2 regions of the Bradyrhizobium sp. USDA 4011 genome follow, and region 2 is predicted to be linked to the other one. Evidence: predicted binding sites of a transcription regulator. Region 2 holds the regulator's gene; the other holds the start of a gene.
What was found. Region 2 encodes LexA, which represses DNA repair genes until DNA is damaged. Its sites were predicted from a motif close to TGTTCNNNNTGTGTTCNG; they were not measured.
Positions count from the first base shown of each region.

Region 1: recA (recombinase RecA) is a predicted target of LexA. The motif match lies at 2,629-2,646, and genes of this name have one in related genera.

Region 1 covers NZ_JBSSGG010000001.1:7,370,245-7,374,664, reverse strand. The annotation lists gene ACVW1C_RS34765 (hypothetical protein) at 1-141, opposite strand, end outside; gene ACVW1C_RS34760 (hypothetical protein) at 329-1,330, opposite strand; gene recA (recombinase RecA) at 1,438-2,526, opposite strand; gene ACVW1C_RS34750 (hypothetical protein) at 3,349-3,492, opposite strand.
Region 2 covers NZ_JBSSGG010000001.1:8,296,265-8,300,684, forward strand. The annotation lists gene ACVW1C_RS39425 (ComEC/Rec2 family competence protein) at 1-377, shown strand, start outside; gene ACVW1C_RS39430 (hypothetical protein) at 374-601, opposite strand; gene ACVW1C_RS39435 (hypothetical protein) at 747-1,175, opposite strand; gene lexA (transcriptional repressor LexA) at 1,433-2,137, opposite strand; gene ACVW1C_RS39445 (molybdopterin molybdotransferase MoeA) at 2,369-3,580, opposite strand; gene ACVW1C_RS39450 (HAD family hydrolase) at 3,594-4,232, opposite strand.

The DNA.
Region 1 (4,420 bases), 930 kb from region 2:
GATCAATCCGACACCCTGACGATGCGCGTCCTCAAGCAATCTTCCGGTGAGATTGTCCAGCCAATGAGCCCCGGCGCGGTGCGAAGCCGCGCGCGGCGAGAACAGGGCATCCAGTTCGCTCGATGCCGGGCTTCGATCCAATGCGTGGACCTATGGAGCGACCAAAGTGCGGCTCTCGGCGTCCCAGCGCCACAGCCACTCGTTGGTCAACTCCGCGAGGGCATTTTCCCTCAAACGAAGCGTGGCCTCAACCCGACGACGATATCCGCCCTTCGCGCCTGCCTCAGGCGAAAGCTCGCGAGATCGCTTGTCGCAAGGATCAGACTTGTCAGGATGCGCGCGGCTCCCGCTGCGTGCTATGGCCAGTCACCGCCGGATTCCAGCGCCAAAGGCTGTCGTTGGTGAGGTGGGTGCCGCCCCACCAGCGATTGATCGGATTGTGATCGGTGAAGTCCGCCTTGTGGGCGAGCACCGCCTTGCCAAACTCGGTCACCGACAAGCGGCTTCGCTGGAAGGCCTGCAGGCGACCTTTCGCATTGTCCGGGTCGACAGAGCGCAAGCCATCGTCGAGCCCGGCGATCGCCGGCTGCGGTCCATGCACAAGCCCCTCGAGCAGCCTGCCGATTTCCATGTCGTTGAAGACGCCGCGCTGGCGAAAGCCGCGGAGGTAGAATAGCGCGTTGGTTCCCATGAATCCCGCCGCGATCAGCTCGAGCAACCGCATCTCGGTCGCGCCAAGTCCCGATCCGCTCCATGGCAGCTCACGAAGCAGATCCAGCAGAGCCGGCCTCAGCAAGGGAAACGCACTGAGGTCGCGGTGCACCACATCGAAACACGTCTGCGGAGTTGTCGCCCGATACGCCTGCCAGCACATGCTTGCGGTCTCGATATCCACAGGTCGGATGTTAGCCAGCGGGACCTCGTTCCAACCGCGCCATGCCGGGTCCATCGTTAGCATGCTGAAGCCGACGAGGCGCAATTTCAACTTCGCTAACATGTCCGGCTGAGCATGAAACTGGTCGAGCACCCAGATCAACTGCAGCTGATCGTTTGGGTCAGGGTCAAACCACAATTCGATGATGTCGAACGACTGGCAATAATCGTTGAACGCGAGGTCCTTCCAAGCCGCGCGCTTCGCGGACGGGGAAATCCAATCCGACCAATGATTCCCCGGCTTCTGGCCCGCTCGCACGCTGAAATAGGCCGCCAGCTCTTGTGGCGAAGGCAGCACACCCCAGGCGAAGCGAAATGAAAGTGGAAGCACCGCGTCGCCCAGACCTGCGCGTTTCAGGTCGAGCCCGGATGGATTACCCAAGATCAGGCGCTTCATCGCTTGAACTCACTGAACATCGGCTACAAAACCAAACGGGCGCCGAAGACGTCGGCAACTCAACGTCCTCAGCGCCCGCTTGCAGCGAAATGATTGAGTCTTGAGGCTTACTCCTCCACGGGCTCCTCGCCCTCGGCGTCGCGCTCGGGCGTGCCGGCGAGAATCTGCTCGGAAATCAGGCCAGAGTTCTGCCGGATCGCGGCCTCGATCTTGGCGGTGATGTCGGGGTTCGCCTTCAGGAACGCCTTCGAGTTCTCGCGGCCCTGGCCGAGCCGCTGGCTGTCATACGAGAACCAGGCGCCGGACTTCTCGACGATGCCGGCCTTGACGCCGAGGTCGAGGATCTCGCCCATCTTGGAGACGCCCTCGCCGTACATGATGTCGAACTCGACCTGCTTGAAGGGCGGCGCCAGCTTGTTCTTCACCACCTTGACGCGGGTGGTGTTGCCGACCACCTCGTCGCGCTCCTTGATCGCGCCGATGCGGCGGATGTCGAGGCGGACCGAGGCATAGAATTTCAGCGCGTTGCCGCCGGTCGTGGTCTCCGGCGAACCGTACATCACGCCGATCTTCATGCGGATCTGGTTGATGAAGATCACCATGGTGTGGGACTTGTTGATCGAGGCGGTGAGCTTGCGCAGCGCCTGGCTCATCAGGCGCGCCTGCAGGCCTGGCAGCGCGTCGCCCATCTCGCCCTCGAGCTCGGCCTTCGGCACCAGTGCCGCGACCGAATCAACCACCAGCACGTCGACCGCGCCGGAGCGCACCAGCGTGTCGCAAATCTCCAGCGCCTGCTCGCCGGTGTCGGGTTGCGAGATCAGGAGCTCGTCGATGTTGACGCCGAGCTTGCGCGCATAGACCGGATCGAGCGCGTGTTCGGCGTCGATAAAGGCGCAGATGCCGCCCTTCTTCTGGCCTTCCGCCACGGTGTGCAGCGCCAGCGTGGTCTTGCCCGAGGATTCCGGCCCGTAGATCTCGACGACGCGTCCCTTCGGCAGACCGCCGACGCCGAGCGCGATGTCGAGCCCGAGCGATCCCGAGGACACCGTCTCGACATCCATCGAACGATCGTTCTTGCCGAGCTTCATCACCGAGCCCTTGCCGAACTGGCGCTCGATCTGGGAGAGCGCGGCTGAGAGGGCCTTGGACTTGTCCATGGAGGATCCTTCGACGATACGCAGTGCAGTGGCGGACATTTGGGATGTGCTCCTTATGGCGGGGATTCGCTAGCGGGAAAAACGGGCCACGGGGTCGGGCGGAATGCGTTGTGACAGGGACCTCGTACCACGTTTGTTCTATGTTCGCAATATGTTCTTTCTGACGCGTCGGTGCTGTCCGTATTTAAGCCCCAGTGTTCTAAGTTGATTTCTGGAGCGTCCTAATTCCGATTAAGCTAACGGCAACCATGGCTTAGCCGTTGTTCTCGGTAGGACTACTGAGTCGCGCGGTGGATGTTCTGCCCATAGCAATACTTATGGTCCGCCAAGTGTTCTCTATCCACAGAGGAGAAGTGTTACCGAGGTTCTCTGTGGGTGAACGGAGTTCCGAATTAGCCAGGAACCCTATGGCTACGGGCCTATTGCCTATTCGTCACTGCGCGGGCACGCCGTATCTGTCGGGGATGAGAACGCCCGGTTAGCGCTCCCGCCTTATCCGCAAGGCGCGCCTTGCCGAAACCGCCTCACAGTTGAGCGACTGGTTGTGGTCGCCGGGTTTGCGAACGCCGACGTGAGGAGTCGATGCCATTTCCATGCGCAAAGCGGCGCAGGCAGGATAGTCAATTTTCGTAGGCGCTGGGCAACCAAGAGCGACGCGGCAATCAAGGCGGTCCTGAATTAGTTCTGGAGCAGACATACCAACAGAAGTTCCGCTGCGATGCAGAAGGGCAGGCTCCGCAAGTAAAAGGTCGGCGCACTCGAAAGTGCAATATCCGGGATTTTGTTCGTACCCTCTCGGGCTGGAAGGCTACGCCGCCTGCAAGAGTTTCAAACCGGCGGCGTAGCTTTGTCTGCGCCGCCTTAGTCCCTGATCTTGCCCTTACCTTCGCAGGCCGTGCATTTGACCGGATAGATTCTGTGACCCGGCTGCACAACCTGCGCAATCGGCTGGACGCCCATTCCATTGCAGTTTGGGCAGATACGCTCTTTGATCTTCGGCTGCATGTTTGAGCCTTTCTGGCCGCCTCATTTGGGCGAATCGAAAGGGGCCGCTCCACGCGCGGCCCCTTGCCGGTTTAGTTTCGAAAAACTGTTCGGGATGAAAATCTAGCCCCGGCAAGTCTTACTTTAGAGTTTTCAACAGACCTTTAGGATTCCGATAAACTACGGTGTTTCGCTATCGGAACCAGGAACCTGACATTAGACGCTCGCGTTAACTGACCGCTTGCCTCTCAACGAAAGGAACAAAGCGGAGGTTGGCATGATGGAGCATCCCAATCTCGATTCGTATGTAGTTCGAGCGCGCATCTGTCTTGGTATTGCGATCATTTGCGCGGTACTGCTCGCCACGGTGATGCTCACTGGCATACGGTAAGGCCGCCTCAGTTGGCGGCGGCCTTTTTTGATCTCGATCTCAGCTTCGTTTCCGTATGCTCAGTCAGATCGTCGCTGCTCCGTATCCCAATTCCAAGTTGCGCGCGCCGCACCCGTTGCTTGCTCGCAACTAACCCTTCAGAGGTATTAAACTTTTTAAGGCGCCATGCAGACATACCCTTGCCAGGATTTTGCAAATCCTCCTGGGGCTAGAGCCGACGCCGTCCGCATGCATTTTAAGCGGGCGGCGTTCGTACATTTGAGTGTGTCGTAAACAGCAAGAAGCCCCGACGGGGGCTAGCGCGTCAGGGCCTCTTTCCGGATGCGGTCCGCCCCGGATCGCAAACTCAACGCGCGGTCCGGCTGAGAGCGCCGTGAAGTGTACCGGGGAACATCGGCAATATAGAACGCTCTCCCGGACTACCTCGACTTGACAAGTGTCCTAATTCCCATCCGACCGTGTCCGAATTAGGACGGTACCGGCGTGTCGGTGCTGGCCTGTTTCCATCCCTGTGGCTTGCTCTGATTTTCCGGGTGGCCTGGTTTGCCATTTACCCGT
Region 2 (4,420 bases):
GCGTCTCGTGCGATCCGAGCGGCTGCGTGACCCAAGGGCCGGGCGGCGCCTTCGTCGCGCTGGCGAGCCGGCCGGAGGCGTTGGCCGACGACTGCGACCGTGCGGCACTGATCGTGACCGCGCGGCCGGCACCGCGGGACTGCGCGGCCTCGGTGATCGAAGCCGAGCGGCTGCGGCGCCACGGCGCGCTGGTGCTGCGGCGCATCAGGGACGGCTACGCCATCGATGCGGTCAAGCCCGGAGGGATCGACCGGCCGTGGTCGCCAGCGGTTCCCGGCGATGGCGAGAGCGAGACGACGCTGCGCGCGCCCGCCAGCGCTCCGCGGCCCGCCGTCGATGCGACGCCGGCCGAGACCGATTTGCAGGGCGAGGATTAGCCGTTGTCGGGTGAGGGGCCGGTCGGCAGCTCGAACAGGCCGAGATGGTATTCGTCGGAGTCGGGGCCGGCGTCAGGCTTCTTGACGAGGGTGAAGGAAGCCTCGGGGAAATGCTCCCAGACCTTCAGGTCGTCAGCCGTCACCGTCAGCCAGCCGAACCGGAACATGTAGCGGCCCGGCTCCGTGACGCGTCCAGCCTTTTGCCATGTGACCTTGTCGACCACCACGCACGTCCTCCGTGCCCGATGATGCGCCAAGGCGCGCGCCGACGCAATTCTCCAACCGCGCCCCGGAACCCGACGTCCGGGGTCGCTCGAAATCGCTTAGGTCATCCGCCGCTGAACAGCTCATTCCGCGGCGACGATGCGCTCAACCCAAAAACAGCGACGCAAATGCGGAGGGCCGCCGCTCCACAACCTTCGGCTTCTGCTCGACCAGCGGATGCAGTGCCGGCAATTGCAGCACGCTGACACGTTGTCCCTCGACGAGCTGGGTCACCAGCACATGGCTGCCGTCGGGGAATTCGACCGCGTCATGATGGCGATCGGGAACGTCGGGCTCGACTTCGTTGAACACGCCGACGCGGAAGTTCATCGTCTTGGTCCAGATCCAGCGGCTGTCGTAGCGAACGTTCTCGGCGAAAGCGAGCTCGGTGCCCGGCAGCATGCAGACCGCGACAGTGGGATCGGTCTCCGAAGCAAAGCCGCGGGTCGACGTCCCGCGGAAAGTCGTGGTGATTAGCGTCTCTCCAACAATGGCGGGGCGCGACGCCACGGCGTGCAGACTGTAGTCACACATCGGATGGCTCCTCTAATCGAGGTAGCGACCAGTGCCTCTCCTTGAGGCATAGGGCCTCTACCAGAGTGGACGATAGCGAACGAGTGTCTCCTCGTTTCTGGGCGATTGTACGACTGGTCGCCCAACGCCTCCGATCACAAACACGCGACGCTGCGTGAGAGGTATCGGAGCGCATCGGGCAAACAGCACGTTACGCTATCATTCAAGGAACGATCCGATGTGTCGCTCGTTCCCGGCCGCCGCAAGTATTTGGAAATTCAGTATTTGCGATAGAGGCCGATCAGCTTGCCCTGGATGCGGACCCGGTTCGGCGGCAGGATGCGCACTTCATAGGCGGTGTTGGCCGGCTCCAGAGCGATTGATGCGCCGCGGCGGCGGAAGCGCTTCAGGGTGGCTTCCTCCTCGTCGATCAGCGCCACCACGATGTCGCCGGTGTTGGCGACGTCGTTGCGCTGGATCAGCGCCATGTCGCCGTCGAGGATGCCGGCATCAACCATCGAGTCGCCGCGCACTTCCAGCGCATAGTGCTCGCCGGAGCCTAGCATGTCGGGCGGTACGCTGATGGTGTGGCTACGGGTCTGCAGCGCCTCGATGGGCGTACCGGCGGCGATCCGGCCCATCACGGGGACCGCGACCGGACGGTTGCCGTCGTCCTCGGTGACCGGCGGCGTGCTGGTGCGCTTGCCGAGGGTGCCTTCGATCACGCTCGGGGTAAAGCCGCGGCGGCCGTTGCCGCCGCCGGCCGAGAGTTCTGGCAGCTTGATGACCTCGATGGCGCGGGCGCGGTTGGGCAGGCGGCGGATGAAGCCGCGCTCTTCCAGCGCAGTGATCAGGCGGTGGATTCCGGACTTCGAGCGCAGGTCGAGCGCATCCTTCATCTCGTCGAACGAGGGCGGTACGCCGGCCTCTTTCAGACGTTCATTGATGAAACGCAGAAGTTCGTACTGTTTGCGCGTGAGCATCTCGAGTATTCCCCCGGTTGGTAGCGTCGTTCGATTCCGAGACTTTTCAGGCGGGGCCAGTCCTCAGGAGCACGGTGCTCATCACAAGCGCTCCCTCGCGGCCTCCCATTTGTACACACCAGTACTCGAAACAAATCATGAACGGACACTATATGTTCGATATGTGTTCCGCAACCACTTAATTTCCGGTGAACGCATCCGGCAACGCACAATCCGCGGGCTGTGCGAGCCTCACTCAGGCAGCATCAGGATCTCGCATTCGCTGCCTTTGCCGGCGGCAGGCGCAAACGGCGGACGCACGAGAAGTGCCTGTGCCGCAGCGAGATTCCCGAGCAGCGACGAGTCCTGCTGCATCACAGGCGTTGCGATCAGCGTGCCGTCCGCGCGCTCCTCGAGGCGCGCGCGCAGATAGTCCTCGCGCTGGTCGTTGGCGGCGAGGTCGCGGCCGAGCAGGGCGCTGGCACGGACGTGATGGACGGTCTTTCGCCCGCTTAGCGCCCGAATCAACGGCACCAGAAACAGGAAGGCGCAGACATAGGAGGACACCGGATTGCCGGGCAGGCCGATCACCCGCATCGCGCCGAGCCGGCCATGCATCATCGGCTTGCCGGGCCGCATCGCGATCCGCCAGAACGCCATCTCGACGCCCTCGGCCTCAAGCGACTGCTTGACCAGGTCGTGGTCGCCGACCGAGGCGCCGCCGGTCGTGATCAGGATGTCGGCACCGGTCTCGCGGGCCCGGCGGATACCGGCGGTGGTGGCCTCCACAGTGTCGGCGGCAATCCCGAGATCGACGGTTTCGGCGCCTTCGGCGCGCGCCAGCGCACGCAGCGCATAGCCGTTGGAATAGACGATCTGGCCAGGGCCGGGCGCCGAGCCCGGCATCACCAGTTCGTCGCCGGTCGCCAGCACCGCGACCTTGGGACGGCGGTGCACCGCGAACTCCGGATGGTTCATGGCGGCCGCAAGCGACAGCGCGCGATCGGAGAGGCGGCTGCCGGCCGCGAGCAGCACGTCGCCTTCACGGAAATCGACGCCGGCCGGGCGGATGTGCCGCCCGGCGGTTGCGGCCTCGCTGATCGTGATGTGATCGCCGTCGACGGCGGTGTCTTCCTGGATGATGACGGCGTCGGCGCCATCGGGGATCACGCCGCCGGTGAAGATCCGCACCGCTTCGCCGGCGCCGACCGTGCGCTCGAACGGCCGGCCGGCGGCGACTTCGCCGATCACCCTGAGCCGGGCCTTCAGAACACCAGCGTCGGCCGCGCGCACGGCGTAGCCGTCCATCGCCGACATCGGCTGCGGCGGCTGGGTGCGCCGGGCGGCGAGGTCGCGGGCCAGGGTGCGGTGGTAGGCGGCATCGAGCGCGACCATCTCCTCCGGCAGCGGTTCGGCGCCGGCGAGGACGGCGGACAGGGCATCGGCAACCGGCATCAGGGCCACGCTCGGAGCTCCTTCAATCCAAATGTTCAATACCAAGTGCAGTCAGAGCCCTCGCCACGTCATCCGTCGATGTCACGTGGATGGCATGAAGGCCGCGCGCCCGCGCGCCCTCGATGTTGGCGGCCAGGTCGTCGAAGAACAGGATCCGCGACGCCGGCACACCAATCTCCCTTACCACATGATCGTAGGCCTCGGCGTCGGGTTTCCGAAAGCCGATCGTCGAGGACAGGAAGACGGTACGGAAATGGCTGAGCAGCTCGGCATGGATGACCGAGAAATGCGCGACGTGGGCCGGATTGGTGTTGGAAAAGGCGTAGAGCGGCATCCGCCTGGCGGCGGTGGCGAGCAGGGGGGCAATCCCCGGCATCTCGCCGGTGAAGATCGCATTCCAGCCTTCCAGAAACTGCGTATGGGTGAGGTTGATGCCGAGCGTCCGGCGCAGGTTTTCGAAGAACGCCGCATCGTCGATCCGGCCGATCTCGTGATGCTTGAAGCTGTCGTCGACGACAAAGCGCGTGGCGAGGTCGGCCGGCGCGCAGCCGGCATGCTGCGCCCAGTGCGCCATCACCTTCTCGAAGTCGATGTCGAGCACGACGCGGCCGATATCGAACAGCAGCACGTCGACGGAATCGGGGGAGAGTTGCGAGGTCATTGCGTGAAACCGTGTACGAGAATTGCGGGCGGGCGGCAATGTCCCCGATTTGTGCGGCAGGCACGCGACCAAGGTGCTGACGTTGGCCCCGCTCGGTCCATTCTCACGCAGTGTCATCACCCGCGCGCATGCGGGCGATCAAGTATTCCACAGGCGCTGGTGCTCGAGCCGAGAGGCCGCGGCGTAAA